4 regions of the Clostridium sartagoforme genome follow, and region 1 is predicted to be linked to each of the others. Evidence: riboswitches for the same ligand, from Rfam matches in the RefSeq annotation. Region 1 holds a riboswitch; each other region holds the start of a gene.
The links. Region 1 has a riboswitch for S-adenosylmethionine ahead of ABDZ60_RS04040 (O-acetylhomoserine aminocarboxypropyltransferase/cysteine synthase family protein). Riboswitches for the same ligand answer to the same signal wherever they lie in the genome.
Positions count from the first base shown of each region.

Region 1 (5,157 bases):
CTTGAGAAAGGGAAAAGGATTATCGCAAGAAAAGTTAGCGGAATTATTAGATGTATCTAGACAAGCGGTTTCTAAGTGGGAGTCTGGTCAAACCTATCCTGAAATAGAAAAGTTAATAGTATTATGTGATTTGTTTGAAATAACATTAGATGAGCTAGTAAGAGATAGAGATAGTATGGTTAATGATACAGTTATTAAAGAAATTAATCTAGAAGATAAAAGTAGTAATGAATATGAAGAAAAAGACGAAAATAAAGAAACTGGTGAAAATAAAGAATTAGATGAAAATGAAGAAAAGGATGAATTGATAATATTAGGAGGGTTTATCGCTGGAACAGCAATTGGATTACTTACAAATAATTTAATGTTAGGAACAGTCGTAGCCTTTTTAGGATTAGGATTATCATATATTATAAAAGGAATTAAAATTTAGATGGCATAAGTTGCAATAGATATTTTTAGGAGAATAATATGAAAAAAGAAGAGAAAAAGATTTTAAGAAATAAAATATTATCAATAAGAGATTCACTAAATAGGAATGAAAAAGAAATAATGGATAATGAAATATTTAATAAGTTAAAAAATACGGAGTTATATAAGAATGCTAGAAACATATTTATTTATATTAGTTTTAGTAATGAAATAAATACAATAAATATAATAAAAAAAGCTTTAGAAGATAAAAAGGATGTTTTTATTCCTAAAATATATAAAACTAATAAATCAATGAAAGCAATAAAGTTAAACTCCTTTGATGATTTAAAGAAAAATTCAATGGGAATATTAGAGCCAATAGATGATTCTAAATATATTGAAAAAGAAAATATAGATTTAATAGTAGTACCAGGAGTTGTTTTTGATAAAGATTGCAATAGAATAGGCTATGGGGGAGGATATTACGATAGATATTTAAAGGATATAGCTTATAAAGTTAATAAAGTTGTCTTAGCTTATGATCTTCAAGTAATTGATAAAATAGAAAGTGAAGAACATGATATTAAAGTAGATTATATAATAACTAATAGTAAAATTATAAAAAATTACCAATAATGGTTGAAAAGTATAAAAATGTAGTGTATTATAAAATATAATTAAATAAATAAAGACTTTATTAAGAATGGTGGAGGGACTGGCCCTATGAAACCTAGCAACCTACTAAATTATGAAGATATTTTGTAAATTAGTGTGGTGCTAAATCCTGCAAGCTATGGCTTGGCAAATAAGGTATTTCATTAAACTTTTTAATGAATAATTTAGTATTTTAGGTTGCTTCTTATTTTGAAGTAACTTTTTTTATTTTATTAAAAAATAATATCTAAAAGTATAAGCAATAAGCAATTATATTAAAAAGGGGGCTTTTAATATGACAAATCAATGGAAAAAAGGGACAATATGCATTCAAGGAGGGTATGCACCAAAGGCTGGAGAGCCAAGGGTATTACCAATATTTCAAACAGCGACATATAAATATGATGATCCTGATCAATTAGAAAAGTTATTTAATTTGGGGGCTGAAGGACATCTATATAGCAGAATATCAAATCCAACAGTGGGAGCATTGGAAGAAAAGTTTGCTAAACTGCAAGGTGGTATTGGGGCAGTAGCTACCTCATCAGGACAAGCAGCTTTATTATATGCAATATTAAATATATGCAGCGCTGGAGATCATGTTATATCATCAGCGAGTTTATATGGGGGAACTGTCAACTTATTTACAGTAAATCTTAAAAAAATGGGAATAGATGTTACTTTTGTAGATCCAGAAGCAAGCCAAGAAGAAATACTTTCATGTGCAAAGGATAATACTAAAGTAATATATGGAGAAACAATAGGAAATCCAGGATTAGATATATTAGATTTTGATAAATTTGCAGATGTTTCAAAAAGGTTAGAAATTCCATTTATAGTAGATAACACAGTGGGAACGCCATACTTATGTAATCCATTTGAACATGGAGCTAATGTAGTAGTACATTCCACAACAAAATATGCAGATGGTCATGCTCAAAGTATTGGTGGAATAGTAGTTGATGGTGGAAATTTTAACTGGGCAAATGGAAAATTTAAAGATTTCACAGAACCAGATGCAAGTTATCATGGGTTAAGGTATGTAGAAAGCTTTGGAAATGCAGCATATATAACAAAATTAAGAGTTACATTAGGACGAGATTTAGGGGCGTGCCAAAGTCCCTTTAATGCTTATTTAACTAACTTAGGGCTAGAAACTCTTCATTTAAGAATGGAAAGACATTCACAAAATGCTTTAGATTTAGCAAAATGGTTAGAAAAACATCCTAAAATAAGATGGGTTAATTATCCATATATTGAAACGAGCTCTCAATATGATAAAGCAAAAAAATATTTAAAAGGTGGAGGAAGTGGATTATTAACTTTTGGAATAAATGGCGGTATAGAGGATGCAAAAAGGTTTGCAAAATCATTAAATTTAGTAGCATTAGTAGTAACATTAGGTGATGTAAGAAGCTGCCTTTTACATCCAGCAACAACTACTCATAGTCAATTATCTGAAAAAGAACAGATAGCAAGTGGAGTAACTCCTGATTTGATGAGAGTATCAATTGGAGTAGAAGATATAAGAGATATAATCTCAGACTTTGAACAAGCATTAGAATCAATATAGAGAATTTTATAAAGCTACTATTCTATATACATTATGTAGAATAGTAGCTTTTTTTTCAAATTTAATATTATTGAGAGTATTCAAATAGGCAGATAAGCTTATTTACAGCAATAAGTATATATTTTAAGACTTTGATGAATATAAATAGGGTAGAAATCCATGAATACTTGATAAACATGAGTAAAAGTTGTAACATATTAATAAGTAAAAATTAAGTCGATATATATGATGAATAAAATTTAATTCATTATTATAAAAATAGAGAACATTCTATTTGTAAAGGAGGAGTAGTAGCAATGAATATTTTAATCGGAATCTTAATACCTTTTGTAGGTACGTCTTTAGGTGCTGCTTGTGTATATTTAATGAAGAAAGAAATGAATAAAAAAGTTAATAAAATACTTCTTGGATTTGCATCAGGAGTTATGATAGCAGCATCAGTATGGTCATTAATTATTCCTTCAATAGATATCTCTAAAGACATGGGAAAATTATCATTTATTCCAGCTGCTGTTGGAATACTTGTCGGTATTATGTTTTTATATTCTTTAGATAAAATCATTCCACATATACATGTTGATGGTAAGAATGAAGAGGGATCAAAAAACTATAAATTAAGTAAAACTACAAAACTGGTATTATCAGTAGTAATTCATAATATTCCAGAAGGAATGGCTATAGGAATTGTTTTTGCAGCAGTTATGAATGAAGGTGGAGCAATAACTATTGCATCGGCTCTCGCTCTTTCTATAGGAATAGCAATTCAAAACTTCCCAGAGGGGGCAATAATATCAATGCCTATTAGAAGTGAAGGATTAAGCAAAAATAAAGCTTTTCTTTATGGAGCTTTATCTGGAATAGTAGAACCTATAGCAGCAGTAATAACTATAATATTTTCTAGTGTTGTTTCACCAATTATGCCATATCTTCTTTCTTTTGCGGCAGGAGCCATGATTTTTGTTGTAGTTGAAGAATTAATACCAGAAGCTGCAGAAGATAATTTTTCAGATATTAGTGCAATAGCTTTTTCTATAGGATTTGTAATTATGATGATTTTAGATGTAGCACTATCATAATTAAATAAATTAATTTACATTAGCATAAGGAGTGTTTTTATGTTTAATAAAGAAGAATTTCAAATTCTTAATGAAGCATTAAAGTTATATGAAGAAAAGACTACAAAGCAATTAGAATCTAGTGTTAATAATAAGGAAAAAATGGTTTCTTATAATAGAAAGCAAAAGAAAATATGGTTACTTCAAAATAAGATGAAAAAGCTTATTGAAGAAAATAAATAGAAGTCTTTTCATAAATATAATTTAATGTTAAAAGGAGATTAATATGACCGAGAAAGAAAAGATGTTAAAAGGTGATTGGTATGTGTCTTTAGGGGATGAGTTGTTTAATGATAGACAGCATGCAAATGAAGTTATGTTTGAATATAATTCATTACACCCAAAAGAAATAGAAAAAAGAATGAATTTGCTTAGGGGATTATTTGGACATACGCCTGAAGAGTTCTATATAGAACAACCATTTAGATGTGCTTATGGATATAATATACATTGGGGCGAAAAATCCTTTGCAAATTATAATTGCACAATATTAGATTGTGGAAAAGTTACTATAGGAAAAAATGTTATGATTGGGCCTAATGTAAACATATTTACAGCTAATCATGCACTTTCAGTTGAAGAGAGAATGAAAGATTTAGAGTATGCAGATCCGGTAGAGATATGTGATGGGGTTTGGATAGGTGGTGGGACTACTATTAATCCAGGGGTAAGAATAGGAAAAAACTCGGTTATTGGGTCAGGAAGTGTTGTAACTAAGAGCATTCCAGGTAATGTATTAGCTGCGGGTAACCCTTGTAGAGTAATAAGAACTTTAGATAAATAGCCAAAGAATAGTTTTGCAAGATGATGATAGTTTCTGAGAGTTATAATTTAATAGAAGTAATGAAAAAAGAAGGCATTTGAAATTAATCAAATACCTTCTTTTTTATTACTTTTCTTTATTAGCTATTTCTAATATTAATCTATTTTTTAATTCGGAAACTTGAAGAGCACCTTCTTCTCCATTTTTTCTACTTCTTACTGAAGCCTCATTATTCGCAGCTTCTTTTTCACCAACAACTAATATATAAGGTATTCTTTCAAGTCTAGCTTCTCTAATCTTATAACCAATTTTTTCAGCTCTATAATCCCCATTTATTCTTATGCCTGCGTTTTTGAAATCTTTAACTATTGATTCAGCATAATCATTATATTTATCTGATATAGGAAGTACTATAGCTTGAGTTGGACATAACCAAGTTGGTAATGCTCCAGCATATTTTTCTATAAGCATAGCTAAAGTTCTTTCGTAACATCCAATTGAAGATCTATGAACTATATAAGGATATTTTTTATCACCATTTTTGTCTATATAAGTCATTCCAAATCTACTAGCAAGAGCAAAATCAATTTGAACTGTTATTATTGTATCTTCTTTACCATGAACATTCTTAAATTGTA
Region 1 covers NZ_BAAACH010000011.1:60,160-65,316, forward strand. The annotation lists gene ABDZ60_RS04030 (helix-turn-helix domain-containing protein) at 1-433, shown strand, start outside; gene ABDZ60_RS04035 (5-formyltetrahydrofolate cyclo-ligase) at 472-1,050, shown strand; SAM riboswitch class I at 1,106-1,226, shown strand; gene ABDZ60_RS04040 (O-acetylhomoserine aminocarboxypropyltransferase/cysteine synthase family protein) at 1,364-2,641, shown strand; gene ABDZ60_RS04045 (ZIP family metal transporter) at 2,938-3,717, shown strand; gene ABDZ60_RS04050 (hypothetical protein) at 3,757-3,939, shown strand; gene ABDZ60_RS04055 (sugar O-acetyltransferase) at 3,983-4,540, shown strand; gene thrS (threonine--tRNA ligase) at 4,646-5,157, opposite strand, start outside.

Region 2 (5,157 bases), 240 kb from region 1:
ATCTATAGGCATCTACAACCTTCTTATACAGTTCATTGTCTTTATCCTCAGTTCTTGAAACTATTATATTTATATAAGGATTATCAGTACCTTCTTTAACTTGTTCTAAATAAATAGAATCATTTTTAGGATTAAATCCTGCATCAACTGCATGTCCACCGTTTATTAATGCTGCAGCTACATCGGCTAATAATCTTGGAGTTTGTGCAGCTTCAACTTCTACAAATTTAATATTTTTAGGATTTTGCGTTATATCACTTAAAGTTGGAGTATATCCTGCTGTTTCATTTACTTTAATAACTCCTGCTGATTCTAAAACCTTTAATGCTCTTCCCCCATTAGTTGCATCACTTGGTATTGCAATGGAATCACCATCTTTTAATTCATCTAAAGATTTTATTTTATTAGAATATACCCCAAGTGGAGCTATTATCGTTTCTCCAATAACTGATAAATCTAAATTTCTATCTTTAATATCTTGATTTAAATATGCATAATGTTGGAAGGAATTTAAATCTATTTCTTTATCTGCTAAAGCTTGATTTGGCTGACTATAATCAGAAAAGGTAACAAGCTCTAAAGTTATTCCTTCTTCTTGAAGATTCTTTATTACAGGCTCCCATTGATCTGTATTTTCACCAACTACTCCTACCTTAACTACTTTATTCTTTCCATCTGTATTCTCTGTCTTTGCCCCTTGGCATCCTGCCAATGATAAAAGTAATGTTCCTGATATTATAATATTTAATAATTTTCTTGTTTTCATATTTTAACGCCCCTTTTAATTTATTTCTTATTGCTTAATTTTAATGTGTTGTTTTTTTTATTATTATATTTCCTGCCCCTTGAATTATATTTACTAAAATAAGTAGGATTATAACAGTTACAAAAGTTATATCTACTTGATATCTTTGATATCCATATCTAATTGCTAAATCTCCAAGACCACCTCCTCCCACTGAACCTGCCATAGCTGTTAATCCAACTAAGCTTACAAAAGTTATTGTTGTAGCCCTTACGATGTTTGGTACACCTTCTTTTAAATATACTCTAAAAATTATTTCAAATGGTGATGATCCCATTGCTTCAGCAGCTTCTATTATCCCCTTATCAGTTTCAGATAAAGCACTTTCTATTTGCCTTGCAAAAAATGGTATTGTTCCTAAAACTAATGGTACAAAGGAACCTTTTGTTCCTATAGCTGTTCCTACTATGGCCCTAGTTAATGGTATAACAGCTGCTAATAATATAATAAATGGTATTGATCTAGTTATATTTATTACTTTTTCTAAAACAAAATATACTGGTTTATTTTCTAATATATTTCCTTCTCTCGTTACTACTAATATGACTCCTAAAATAATTCCTATAACAAATGATATAAGGCCTGCTACTAAAATCATAATTAGTGTTTCTCCTGTAGCCTTGAATATATCTGGTATCTTTGTTATTACATTAGGCAGTAATTTTTGCACTAAGCCTTCCATCTTTAATCACCTCAACTTCTACATTATTTTCTTGTAAATAACTTATAACATTATTAATCTTGGCTTCTTCACCTCTTATTATTACAACAAGTCCCCCCAGCGGAGATTCTTGAATTATTTCTATATTCCCAAATATTATATTGGTATCTACATTAAATTCTCTGGATACTATTGAAATTATTGGCTCTGTTGTACTGTTTTCTATATATTTTAATTTTAAAATTTTTTCATTTTCTTTAATATCTACAACTGAAGATTTATTTTCTATCAAATCATATATATTGCTTAGTGAAGATGTACTATCTATAAAGTTTTTTGTAACTTTTTCTTTAGGCTCTGAGAATATTTTAAATATACTTCCTTCCTCAACTACCTTACCATTTTCCATAACTGCTGCCCTTGTACATATTTCTTTAACAACTTGCATTTCATGAGTTATTATTACTATTGTTATTCCAAACTTTTTATTTACTTCTTTTAAAAGTTTTAATATAGACTTTGTGGTTTGTGGATCTAAGGCACTAGTTGCTTCATCACAAAGCAAAACCTTTGGATCATTTGCTAAAGCTCTTGCAATTCCAACCCTTTGTTTTTGTCCTCCACTTAATTGAGATGGATAAGAATCTGCCTTGTCATCAAGTTCAACAAGTTTTAATAAATCTTTAACTTTATTTTTTATCTCTTCTTTTGAGTAACTACTCCCTTTAAGTGGATAAGCTATATTTTCAAATACTGTTCTAGATTTCATCAAATTAAAATGCTGAAATATCATTCCTATCTTTTTTCTTTCTTCTCTAAGTTCCTTATTTGATAAAGTACTTAAATCTTTCCCATCTATAACTACTTGTCCATTAGTTGGTTTTTCTAAAAAGTTTATACATCTAACTAATGTTGATTTTCCTGCTCCACTAAATCCTATAATTCCATAAATTTCACCTTTATTAATATTTAGTGTTACATCCTTAACTGCTTCTATTTTATTAGCTTTTGATTCATAGGTTTTGTGTAAATTTTTTAATATAATCATATTTTCCCTCCTTTTGCCCCAAAAAAGTGGACACATATAATTTTGTTTGTTTTGTTTCTTAGCTTCAAGTAATCACATTACTCAAATTTTAAACTATTCATAATTTCCTAAGGAATAAAAAAAACTGCTTTCCTAAAAATAAGAAAGCAGTGTATTATACACATATATATTTTTCTCATTCTTATCTTTCAGATGCAATTACATCTGCAGGATTTAGCACCTTAAACTATAAAAGCTTATAATTATAACTAATATAATTATAATATAATTCAGGTTGCCAGACTTCATAGGGCCAGTCCCTCCGTCTTTCTTGATAAAAACTTATTTAATTTTTGTTCTTGTTTCGTATTATATCCCTATATATTTTTCATGTCAATAGTTTTATTTCTTTTTTTAGATAATTAATCTAGTAAATAATTTTATTTTGAATTCAATATTGCTTCAATCATTTCGATTTCCCTGCCACTAAAAACTAAATTATTTATTATATTTTTATTGTCTATTATTTGCTCTGGCTTACTAGCTCCAATAAGAACTGTTGTAACCAAATCATCTCTTAATACCCAAGCTAAAGCCATTTGTGCTAAACTTTGATTTCTACTTTCTGCTATTTTGTTTAATTCCATTAGCTTATTAATTTTTTCAGTAGTTATATCTTTTTCATTTAAAAATCTACTACTTATTTTTTTAGCCCTTGAATCTTCTGGAATTCCCTTAAGATATTTATTAGTCAATACTCCTTGAGCTAAAGGTGAAAATGCTATTGATCCTATTCCTTCTTCTCTATGAACTTCATGCAAGCCTTCAACTTCACTCCAACGATTAAACATACTGTAGCTAAATTGATGAATAAGGCATGGAGTCTTGTTTTCCTTTAATATTTTAGAAGCTTCTTTTAATTCTTTAGGATGATAATTTGATAATCCTACATATAGTGCTTTTCCTTGTTTAACTATATCAGTTAAAGCTGACATTGTTTCTTCTAAAGGTGTATTTGGATCTGGTCTATGATGGTAAAATATATCAACATAATCTAAACTCATTCTTTTTAAACTTTGGTCTAAGCTTGAAATCAAGTATTTTCTTGAACCACCATTACCATAAGGACCAGGCCACATATCATAACCTGCTTTAGTAGATATTATCATTTCATCTCTATAACTACTAAGATTATTTTTTAATATTCTACCAAAATTTTCTTCAGCAGATCCATATATAGGTCCATAGTTGTTTGCTAAATCAAAATGTGTTATTCCATTATTAAAAGCTTCAAATATGATTGCCTTTTGATTTTCCATAGGGTCTACCGATCCAAAATTATGCCATAATCCTAAAGCCACTCTTGGCAGCAATAATCCGCTACTCCCACATCTAATATATTTCATCTTTTTATATCTGTCTTCGTTTACACTGTGCATATTTTCACTCCTCATTTCAATATTATAAAATTTTATTTTTTATTATTAGATTTAGCTTTTACATTGTTTTTCCATTCATAGTTACGCCCTTATTTAATATAATTATATCTCTTCGATTTCTTTTTTTATATATTTTTTATATTAGTTTTTCAAATACTAAGTTATTATCAGAAAAGTTTCTCTTTGTACACAATAAAAAATAAGCCCCAACTAATAATTAAATTAGCAAAGGGCTTCTTTAAAATCATATTTTATTTACCTCTTTAGTCTTTAAGCTGTTTATAATATATAACTAATCCACTTCCGAGAATTCATCTTTACCTACTCCACAAAGAGGACAAAGCCAATCTTCTGGCACATCTGCAAATGCAGTTCCTGCTTCTACCCCATTATCTGGATCCCCTACTTCTGGATCATATATATACCCACATACATCACATATAAAACTTTTCATAATAATTCCTCCATATTTAATATATTAAATTTATAATATTGAACTTATATAATCTGCTGCTCTTTCTACATCTTTTTCTGATTCTTCATTAAGGGAGAATCTAACTCTTACAGGGAATTTAGTATCAATCATACCTGTTGATTTTATTATTGAAGATGTGTTTAAAACATTAGCATTAGTTTCATTTAAATAATCTTGAATTATTTCTATTGGTTCCCCACTCCATCCAAAGGATCCAAATGCACAAGCTACCTTGCCTTCTAAGTTTATATCCTTTAATTTCTTTAATACATTTTCAATTGAACCTATTAAATCACCATATTTTGTTGATGTACCAAATAATATTGCATCTGAACTTTTAATAGCTTCTAATATTTCTTCTTCATCAGTCTTATCTGGATTTAATACTAATACTTCAATATCTTCTGCTTCAAATTCTTTTTTAAATTTGTCTGCAATTCCCTTTGTTGAATTTCTCATTGTTGTATAAACTATTGTGGCTTTTTTACCTTTTTTAGTTTCTTTACTCTTTTCATCATATATAGAAATATATTTTTCAATATTTTCATCTAGTATATATCCATGAGAAGGCGCTATTATATCTATATCAAGCTCTTTAACTGCTGAAATCATTGGTCTTACATACTTTTTATGTGGTGACATTATTAAATCGTAATATACAGTAAAAGCTTCTGTTATATCTGTATTTGCCTTGCTTGAAAGATATTCCTTAGCTTTTAAATGTGTACTAAATATATCACAAGGGAATAA
Region 2 covers NZ_BAAACH010000011.1:299,592-304,748, reverse strand. The annotation lists gene ABDZ60_RS04985 (MetQ/NlpA family ABC transporter substrate-binding protein) at 1-766, opposite strand, end outside; gene ABDZ60_RS04980 (methionine ABC transporter permease) at 807-1,487, opposite strand; gene ABDZ60_RS04975 (methionine ABC transporter ATP-binding protein) at 1,456-2,514, opposite strand; SAM riboswitch class I at 2,693-2,834, opposite strand; gene mgrA (L-glyceraldehyde 3-phosphate reductase) at 2,934-3,932, opposite strand; gene rd (rubredoxin) at 4,225-4,386, opposite strand; gene ABDZ60_RS04960 (FprA family A-type flavoprotein) at 4,417-5,157, opposite strand, start outside.
Region 2: another riboswitch for S-adenosylmethionine. It lies ahead of ABDZ60_RS04975 (methionine ABC transporter ATP-binding protein); the one in region 1 lies ahead of ABDZ60_RS04040 (O-acetylhomoserine aminocarboxypropyltransferase/cysteine synthase family protein).

Region 3 (5,157 bases), on a different contig from region 1:
ACTTTGTGGTGGCTTATCTATGTTTATAAGCTTCTTTATAGTATATTTTTTTATTAATAGATATACAGCAATAGATGAAAAGTTATGGATATTTGCAGGTGCTTTATTAATATTAGCAATAGGTTTAATAGATGATACTTTTAAGACTAGAGGAAAAGAGTTCCCTATATACCCAAGGTTAATAATTCAATTATTAGCGGCATTTATAGTTTTTAAATCTGGAATAGTGTTTAGAGGATTTACAAATCCATTTACAGGAATTTACATACAATTATCAGGAGTACTACAATTTATACTAACTATGACATGGATCTTTGGCGTAACAACGGTTATAAATTGGTCTGATGGTATGGATGGCTTAGCAGGGGGATTGTCTTTGATATCATCTATAACTTTTGCAGGAGCAGCCATAATATTAAAGCAAAGTGAATCAATTAGTATGTCATTAATAGTATCAGGAGTAACACTGGGCTTTTTAATGTACAATAAATATCCAGCAAAGGTTTTTATGGGAGATTCAGGAGCTAATTTTTTAGGGTTTATCTTAAGTATAATAGCTTTAGATGGAGCTTTTAAACAAGCTACTCTAATGAGTTTATTTATACCTATTTTAGCTCTTGCAATACCTATTTTTGATAATATATTTGTTATAATAAAAAGGTTTTTAGATGGAAAACCTGTGTATCAAGCAGATAGAAGTCAAATACATTATAGATTAGAAGCAAAGGGATTTACTCCAAAGCAAGTTGTAACATATATAAATATGGTTAGCTTAGCTTTTAGTATAATTTCGATAGTATTACTTTTAATTAAGAATTAATATTTATTTCAGTGCACGGGTGTTTCTATGTTATAGGGAACAGTAATAGGACAGGTAACAGTTAACGGATACAAGTTGTTATATAGATTGGTTCTCAATTTACATCACAACTTGTTTCTTGATACCTGTGTACTTTACCAAAAAACTGTGAACCGCGAATTGTGCATTCTGAACTAATTAATATAAAAGGGGGGGCTTATTATGTATAGTGGTCAGTTAGTAAAACTAAGAGCATATAAGGAAGAAGATATAGAAAAGGCAACAGTATATATAAATAATGAAGAAGTAAAAAAACTTATGGACTCTGCAATCCCATTTCCTATGACTAAATGGCAAGAAGAAGAGTGGGTAAGAAGTAGAAAAGCAAATACGGATTTTACTTATGATTTTGCAATTGAGGATTTAAAAACTGGAAAATATATAGGCGGATGCAGTATTAATGAATGTGATGTAAAAAATAGAACTTGTGTAGTGGGAATAATGATTGGAGATAAAGAATATTGGGGCAAGGGATATGGAAGTGATGCACTAAAAGTACTAATCAAGTTTATTTTTGAAGAAGTTAACATGAATAAAATAAAACTTAATGTATTTTCATTTAATAATAGAGCAATAGCATGTTATAAGAAGGTTGGATTTAAAGAAGAAGGAATATTAAAAAAAGAGATATATAGAAATGGAAGATATTATGATGAAATAATTATGGCTATGTTTAAAGATGATAACTAAAGATTAGCCATATTTAATTAATAGTATTATTTACACAAGATATAAAATACTTTATAATTATAAAAAAGAATATACTAAGACTTTATCAAGAGTGGTGGAGGGACTGGCCCTGAGAAACCCGGCAACCTACAAAGGTGAAATGTAATAAGTGATTTTAATTTATATATTTCTATTGTGTGGTGCTAATTCCTGTTAGATAAGGGTAATTTATAGGCAATATATTAATACCCAAGTGTTATCTTTGGGTATTTTTTATTGCCTAAAAAATTATAATAGTTTTTAAAACTTAATTTTGGTGAATTATTCCTATAATTTTCACTACTTCTTATCAAGTATTCACTAAATAAACAACTGTGAATTATGCCTTGTAAACTGTGAACTTAAAAAGTGTTTTGCGCTTTTGTTAAAATATTTAAGCAATAAAATGGGGGGAAAATATGAATATTAAGAATTTATTTAATGAAAAAGAGGTGGTTTTTTCTTTTGAGATATTTCCACCAAAGCAAGAATCAAAAATCGATATAATTTACAATACCTTAGAGGAATTAAAAGATTTAAAGCCAGATTTTATTAGTGTAACTTATGGGGCAGGTGGGAGTTTATCAAAGAATATGACATGTGAAATTTCTTCAGTAGTAAAAAAGAAATATGGTATAGAGGCTTTAGCGCATTTAACTTGTATAAATTCAACTAAAACTCAAGTTGATTATATACTAAATAATTTAAAGGAATCAGGAATAGAAAATATATTGGCATTAAGGGGAGATATTCCAAGTAATTATGATGGAATTAGTGAATTTAATTATGCAAGTGATCTTATAAGTCACATTAAGAAAAGAAATGATTTTAATATAGTGGGAGCTTGTTATCCAGAAGGGCATTTAAATACTGTAGATTTAGATACAGAATTTAAAATTTTGAAGAAAAAGCAAGATTCAGGAGCAACGCATTTAATATCTCAACTGTTTTTTGATAACGAGTATTTTTATAATTTCTTAGATAAAACTAATGAGTACAATATAGATATTCCAATACAAGCAGGAATAATGCCTGTTATTAATACTAAACAAATAAAAAGGATTGTATCGTTATGTGGAGCTAAACTACCTAAAAAGTTCATTAAAATAATGAATAAATACGAATATAATCCAGAAGCCTTAAGAGATGCAGGAATCGCATATGCTATTGAGCAAATAATAGATTTAATATCAAGTGGTGTTGATGGAGTCCATTTATATACAATGAATAATGCATATGTTGCTAAGAGAATAAGTACAAATATATTTTCTATATTGGATACTATTAATAATTGTGAAAAAGTAATAAATTAGTTAATATATATATGATACTAAATAAAAAAGTTAAATATCTATATGGAGGATGAAATATGGAAAAGGTAGAAAGTTTTGAATTAGATCATAGAATAGTTAAAGCTCCTTATATTAGAAAGTGTTGTTTATTAACAGGGGAAAAAGGAGATAAGGTAACTAAATTTGATATTAGATTTTTACAACCTAACAAAGAAGCTTTTGGTACAGCAGCAATGCATGGATTAGAACATCTTCTAGCTCATGAATTAAGAGGAAGATTAGAAGGAATAATAGATTTATCACCAATGGGATGTAGAACAGGATTTTATTTGACTATTTGGGGAGATATAGAACCTTATGAAATAAAGAGTGAATTGGAATTTTCATTAAAAGAAATTTTGAATGCAACAGAAATACCTGCAGCTAATGAAATTCAATGTGGAAACTATAAGGATTTATCATTATTTGGAGCAAAGGAATATGCTAAAGAAGCATTGAAATCTGGTTTTTCACTAAATATCTATGGAGAAGAATAAATTAATAATTAAATTTTAATAACAAAAATAAAAATTATACATAAAAGAGTCATATTCTAATAAATATTATATAGAATATAACTCTTTTATTTTTATGTATAAATTATAATAGAACATAATATTAAATAAATAAAGTGAATATATAAATTTTTACATATTTCAAAATAAATAGAAATATGATACCATTTAATTATTAAAATATTTTGAAAATTTATAATATTAAGAAAAAGATACGGGGGAGATAGTTTGAGAAATACATGTGGTAAATTTAAGGAGTTAGAATTATTTATCCAGAATGGGAATGATGATGAAAGTTCTTTGATTGCGGTACTTCATCATGCACAAGGCTTATATGGATATTTAGGAAGAGAGGTTCAGGAGTATATTGCTTCTATGCTAAATATACCAGCATCTAAAGTATATGGTGTAGTAACATTTTATTCCTATTTTTCAACCGAACCAAAAGGCAAATATGTAATAAGTATATGTACAGGAACTGCTTGTTTTGTAAGAGGAGCTTGTGATATATTAGAGGATTTTAAAAAAATATTAGGCATAAAAGAAGGCGAAACTACCAAAGATGGATTATTTACTTTAGATACTTTAAGATGTGTCGGATCATGTGCTATTGCACCAGTAGTGCTTGTAAATGATAAAGTTTATGGATATTTTACTAAACCTCAAGTAAATGAATTAATAAATAATCTAAGGGAGCAAGGTTAATATGGAGAGAATAAATAATTACAATGATTTATTAGAAAGAGTTCAAGAATTTAAAAAGAATATAGAGGTTAGAGAGAATCCTGAAAAATATAATAATGGTGAAATAAAAGAAAGACATATATTAATTTGTGGAGGACCAGGATGTAAAGCTTCAAATGCTGATAATATTAGCAGAGCTTTCAATGAAGAAATAGATAGGCTAAATTTAAAAGATGAAATTAAAGTAATAATGACTGGATGCTTTGGATTTTGTGCAAAAGGCCCAGTAATAGAAATTATGCCAGATAAGGTATTTTATATAAAGGTAACAGAAGAGGACGTTAAAGAAATAATAGAAAGTCATATTTTAGAGGGAAGAGTAGTTGAGAGATTACTTTATGAAGATAAAGAAACAAAAGAAAGAATAAAAGTAAAAGAAGATATTCCTTTTTATAAAAAGCAAGTAAAAATAGCACTAAAAAACTGTGGAGTTATAGATCCAGAAAATATGGAAGAAGCTTTAGGGATAGGAGCTTATACAGCGTTAGGAAAAGTATTAACAACTATGACACAAGAAGATGTTATAAAGGAAATTAGTGAATCAGGACTTAGAGGCCGAGGAGGCGGAGGATTTCCAACAGGTAGAAAGTGGGAAGCTGCAAGAAGAGCAAAAGGTGATGTAAAATATGTAATCTGTAATGCTGATGAAGGCGATCCAGGAGCATTTATGGATAGAGCAATATTAGAGGGTGACCCTAATTCAGTTTTAGAAGCAATGGCTATTTGTGGATATGCTATTGGATCAAGTAAGGGTTATATATATATAAGAGCGGAATATCCTCTAGCTGTTCAAAGGCTGAAAATAGCTTTAAAGCAAGCAAGAGAAATAGGTGTGCTAGGAGACAATATATTAAATACAGGATTTAAATTTGATATAGAAATAAAATATGGAGCAGGAGCATTTGTGTGTGGAGAAGCAACAGCATTAATTCACTCAATAGAAGGATTAAGAGGAGAGCCTACTATGAAGCCACCGAGAACTTCTGAAAAGGGATTATGG
Region 3 covers NZ_BAAACH010000037.1:186,422-191,578, reverse strand. The annotation lists gene ABDZ60_RS14850 (MraY family glycosyltransferase) at 1-820, shown strand, start outside; gene ABDZ60_RS14845 (GNAT family N-acetyltransferase) at 1,022-1,549, shown strand; SAM riboswitch class I at 1,629-1,752, shown strand; gene metF (methylenetetrahydrofolate reductase [NAD(P)H]) at 1,987-2,880, shown strand; gene ABDZ60_RS14835 (S-ribosylhomocysteine lyase) at 2,937-3,395, shown strand; gene ABDZ60_RS14830 (NADH-quinone oxidoreductase subunit NuoE family protein) at 3,642-4,118, shown strand; gene ABDZ60_RS14825 (NADH-ubiquinone oxidoreductase-F iron-sulfur binding region domain-containing protein) at 4,120-5,157, shown strand, end outside.
Region 3: another riboswitch for S-adenosylmethionine. It lies ahead of metF (methylenetetrahydrofolate reductase [NAD(P)H]); the one in region 1 lies ahead of ABDZ60_RS04040 (O-acetylhomoserine aminocarboxypropyltransferase/cysteine synthase family protein).

Region 4 (5,157 bases), on a different contig from region 1:
TTCTGTACCGTCATTATATGCTTCATCACTTAAATTCCCTATATCTCTAGTTAATATAACTATTATGTAATCATCTTTTCCATATATTATTCCACAATCATGGTAATATCTATAGTAATCTCCTATTTTATGCGCCACTATATCATGAGGGATATATTTATCTAATCTATCATGAAAAACTGTTTTTGTCATATAATCTATAAGCAATTCATAATATGGATTGTTATTAGGATTTTCATATAATCTATCTAGCACCATATATAATTGTCTTGCAGTAATATAATTCTCATAAGGTATAGATTCATCTCCTGTAATATCTATTAAATAATCTGTTATTGATATTTCACTAATTCTACGAAGCATATTTTTAGCAACATTATCAGATTCAATTATTGATAATCTTACAGCTTCCCCTATTGTAACATTTGTAACATCCTCTAAATAATATAGTACCCCACTTCCATCTTCATCATCTTCTTCCTCATAATAAATTTCATCTTCCAAATTTAATGCCTCTTCAAATACTTGGTCTAAAATCATCATGCATAATGGAACTTTTGTTGTACTTGCTGCTATATAATACCTATCTGGATTTAATAAATATTCTTCTTCAGTATCTAAGTTTTTATAGTATATAGATATATTATCTTTATAAATCCCTGCTATTTCACTAATTTTTTTATCTATCCTATATGATGTTTCTTCATTTTCTATTTTTATAGTGGTCTCTTCTGTATTTTTATTAATATCCTCATAGCTACAACTCTTACTAAATAATATAAATACTATGATTATTAGGATACTTATTTTTTTCATTTAGTTCTCCTTTTTCTCTTTGCTTTAGTAATATATTTTAATATTTATTATATCATAAATATCAAAATGTAATTCACCTCAAAAAATTAAAGAGTAGACAATTAATCGCTAAAATAAATATAATTCAGCCGATTTATTATCTACTCTTTATTGAAGTTAATATATCAAAAGCTCTTAGAAAACTGGAAGCACTGATCCATCTGAATATTTTTCTTCAATATACTTTTTAACTGTATCTGATGTTAATGCTTCAGTCAAATCCTTAATCTTTTGGATATTTTCATTTCCTTCTTTTATTGCTATTACATTGTGATATTTCTTTGATGCCTCTGAATTAGCATCTTCTACGAATACTGCATCTTTTGCTGGACTTAGACCAGCTTCTAATGCATAGTTACCATTTATAACCGCTAGCCCTACTTCATCTAAAACTCTTGGAAGTTGTGCTGCTTCTAATTCTTCGAATTTTAAGTTCTTTGGATTTTCTGTTATATCCTTTGGAGTAACTAGTTCACCATCTTTTAACTTTATTAATCCTGAGTTTTCTAAAACTCTTAAAGCTCTTGCTTCGTTAGATGGGTCATTTGGCACAGCAACTGTCGCTCCATCCTCTAACTCTTTTAGGTCCTTAATTTTTCTTGAATAAACTGCTAAAGGCTCTAAGTGCACTCCCTTTGTATAAGTTAAATGCAATCCCTTTCCTTCATTAGTTTCATCTAAATAAGCTATAGTTTGAAAGTAGTTTGCATCTAACTCTCCTTCTTCTAAAGATGTATTCGGTGTTACATAGTCAGTGAACTCAACTATATTAACTGTATATCCTTTTCCTTCAAGTTCTGGCTTTATAGCCTCTACTATATCCTTATGTGGAACTGGTGTAACCCCTATTGTTATTGTTTTGTCTTCTGATGATGCTGAGCCTGTACTATTATCTGGCTTTGCTCCTCCACATCCTACTAAACTTATTGCTAAAGCCCCTGTTAATAAAATTGATAAAATTGATTTTCTTTTCATATAAAAACCCCCTTGTTATAATTAAGAATTAATAGTGAATAATTGTGGATGAAACTCTTGCAGAGTTCCTTTAGTTATGGTCTTTTTTCTTTTATTAGTTTCATCTCATTCTTTTTTAGTTAGTTTTTTTATTTTATATTTAAATTTAATAAATAACATTTTAAATTATAATAGCTATTAATAATTGTTAATCGTTAATCGTTAACCGTTAATTGTTACGATAGTTTCTTATACAAGTAATTTCCTAGAGTTTGTAATGCTTGTACTATTATTACTAAGATTATTACTGTCACAATCATTACATCTGTCTGGTATCTTTGGTATCCGTACCTTATTGCTACGTCTCCAAGACCTCCTCCACCTACTGTTCCAGCCATTGCTGAATACCCTATTATGCTTATTATTGTTAATGTTAATCCAGATATTATAGAAGGGTTTGCTTCTTTTAACATTACCTTAAAAATTATTTGTGTATTAGAAGCTCCGAAGGATTTTGCTGCTTCTACTACTCCTGGATCTACTTCTTTTAAAGCTGATTCTATAATTCTTGCTACAAAAGGTGCTGCTGCTACTGTTAATGGCACTATTGCTGCTTCAGTTCCAATTGATTTTCCAACTATTAATTTTGTAAATGGTACTATTGCTACCATTAGTATTAAAAAAGGAAAACTTCTTAAAATATTTATTATACTGTCCAATGTATTATATATTATCTTATTTGGTTTTAATCCTTTAGGAGCTGTAACTATTAATGCTATAGCGGGAATAAAGCCTAAAATTACTGAAAATAGTGTTGAAAAAAATACCATTATAATTGTTTTATTAAATGCCGGTAATAATATTTCTAACATTAATTAATCACCTCCAATATTACATTCTTATCTTGTAGATATTTAATTACCTTTTCTTTATCTTCTTGCGCTATATTTATTACTAAACTTCCAAGAACATCTTCTCTAAATTTTTCTAGTTTTCCCCAAACTATTGAAAAGTCTACATTAATTTCTCTGGCCATCTTTGTTATAAGTGCATTTTCTGATGATGTACTTGGAAAAAATAACTTTATATTTACTCCTGTTGTAGGTAGTAATTCGTCATCTTGTTCACCTAAAAATTTTTTAAGTGAAACTCCTGGGTTTAAAAATAAGTCTTCCGATTTGCCTTGAGCTTTTAAAATTCCGTCTTCTATTAGTGCAACCTTTTCGCATACCTCTTTGACAACTTCCATCTGGTGAGTAACAATAACTATTGTAATTCCTAGTTCTTTATTTATTTTTGATAAAAGTGCTAATATATCTTTTGTTATTTTAGGATCTAATGCTGAAGTAGCTTCATCACAAAGTAGAATTTTAGGTTCTAATGCTAAAGCCCTTGCTATTGCTACTCTTTGTTTTTGTCCACCACTTAAACTTGATGGTTTTACATTAGCCTTTTCAGAAAGTCCTACTAAATTTAAAAGCTCATTTACTCTACTTTTAATTCTTACTTTTTCATATCCCCAAACTTCTAAAGGTAAGGCTATATTTTCAAAGACTGTTTTTCTATTTAATAAATTAAAGCTTTGAAATATCATACCCAAATCTTTTCTAAATTCTCTTAGTTCCAGCCCCTTTAAAGATTTAACTTCACGTCCCATAACTGTAAGTGAACCATCTTCGTAGGCTTCTAATCCATTTATACATCTTAACAAAGTGGATTTACCAGCACCACTATGTCCTATAATTCCATATATTTCTCCCTTTTGTATTTTAATAGACACATTTTTTATAACCTGTATCTCACCAAAGCTTTTGGTTAAATTATTTATTTCAATCATGATTATATTCCCCCCTAAGAAAATTAAAGAAATAAAAAAGTAATATTTTCAAAAGAATAAAAAACGCACTAGAGAATAAATCTCTAGTGCGTATAATGTCACATATTAATTTATTCTCTCATCTATCAGCTAAAAGCTGCAGGATTTAGCACCAAACATAATAAAATATAATTATCTAACATAAATTAGACTTATCATAATCCTATTATAGGTTGCTGGGTTTCACAGGGCCAGTCCCTCCACCACTCTTGATAAGAAACGTATTAAAATATTAAATTTTTCTATTGATATTAATATACATATATAATTTGAATTTGTCAATATATATCTTAAAACTTATTTATCTATACCTATAAAAATTTAAATACTATAATATCTTTTTCTACATTAACAAGCTCTGCATCTGTATTTAATTCTATAAAATTAATTATGTTTTCTACAGTAGAATCTGCTTGCGAGCTACTAGCACATATTCCTGATATACCAATAACTATGCTTTGATGTAGATCTTGGTTTTCTATTTCATTTACTGATATATTAAATTTATTTTTCAATTTTTGAGTTACACTTCTAACTATCATTCTTTTTTCTTTTAAAGAATGTACCCAACTTGCTCTTAAATTTACACTCATTATTAATACTTTCATCTTAAACCACCCTTAATAAAACTTATTCAGTTCACTATGAACTATGAATTGTAAAGACCGCATGTTATTATTATGAATAAAGCTCATGGATAATATTCTCTCCATGAGCTTTATTTGTGATTTATAAGAAATTTATTAATGATTAGTATAGCTTAAATCATCTACCATATAATTTAGTTAAAGAATAAATTTCTTTTGCTAATTTTTCACTAAAATCTTTTTTAGATGCTCTCCACATCCAATTTCCTCCTAATGTTGAAGGCATATTCATTCTAGCGCTATTACCTAGCCCTAAGAAATCTTGCATTGTAGTTACTGCTAAGTAAGCTGGACTTCCCCAGACCCCTCTTATTAAGCCTTTTGCTATCCCTTCTTCATAAGTTAAGTTCAAGTAGTTTTTAGCTTTTTCAATTTCATTTTTGCTTCCAGTAACATTATACCATCCACAAATAGTATCATTATCATGGGTGCCAGTATACGCTACACAATTAATTGGATAATTATGTGGTAAATCTCTACTATCCCCATCACCAAATCCAAACTGTAATATTTTCATTCCTGGGAATCCTGTAGTATCTCTAAGATCTATTACCCCTTGTGTCATCATTCCTAAATCTTCTGCTATTATATCTACTTCGCCAAGACTATTTTTTATAGCATCAAATAATTTTATTCCAGGTCCCTTAGTCCATTGACCAAACTCAGCTGTCTTATTTCCATATGGTATTTCCCAATATGCCTCAAAGCCTCTAAAATGATCTATTCTTACTACATCATATAATTTAAAACTCTCTCTAACTCTATCAATCCACCAGCTATAACCATCTCTATCTAAGTTATCCCAGTTATATATAGGATTTCCCC
Region 4 covers NZ_BAAACH010000037.1:278,792-283,948, forward strand. The annotation lists gene ABDZ60_RS15245 (serine hydrolase) at 1-816, opposite strand, end outside; gene ABDZ60_RS15250 (MetQ/NlpA family ABC transporter substrate-binding protein) at 991-1,830, opposite strand; gene ABDZ60_RS15255 (methionine ABC transporter permease) at 2,046-2,681, opposite strand; gene ABDZ60_RS15260 (methionine ABC transporter ATP-binding protein) at 2,681-3,646, opposite strand; SAM riboswitch class I at 3,762-3,904, opposite strand; gene ABDZ60_RS15265 (DUF503 domain-containing protein) at 3,997-4,293, opposite strand; gene malQ (4-alpha-glucanotransferase) at 4,451-5,157, opposite strand, start outside.
Region 4: another riboswitch for S-adenosylmethionine. It lies ahead of ABDZ60_RS15260 (methionine ABC transporter ATP-binding protein); the one in region 1 lies ahead of ABDZ60_RS04040 (O-acetylhomoserine aminocarboxypropyltransferase/cysteine synthase family protein).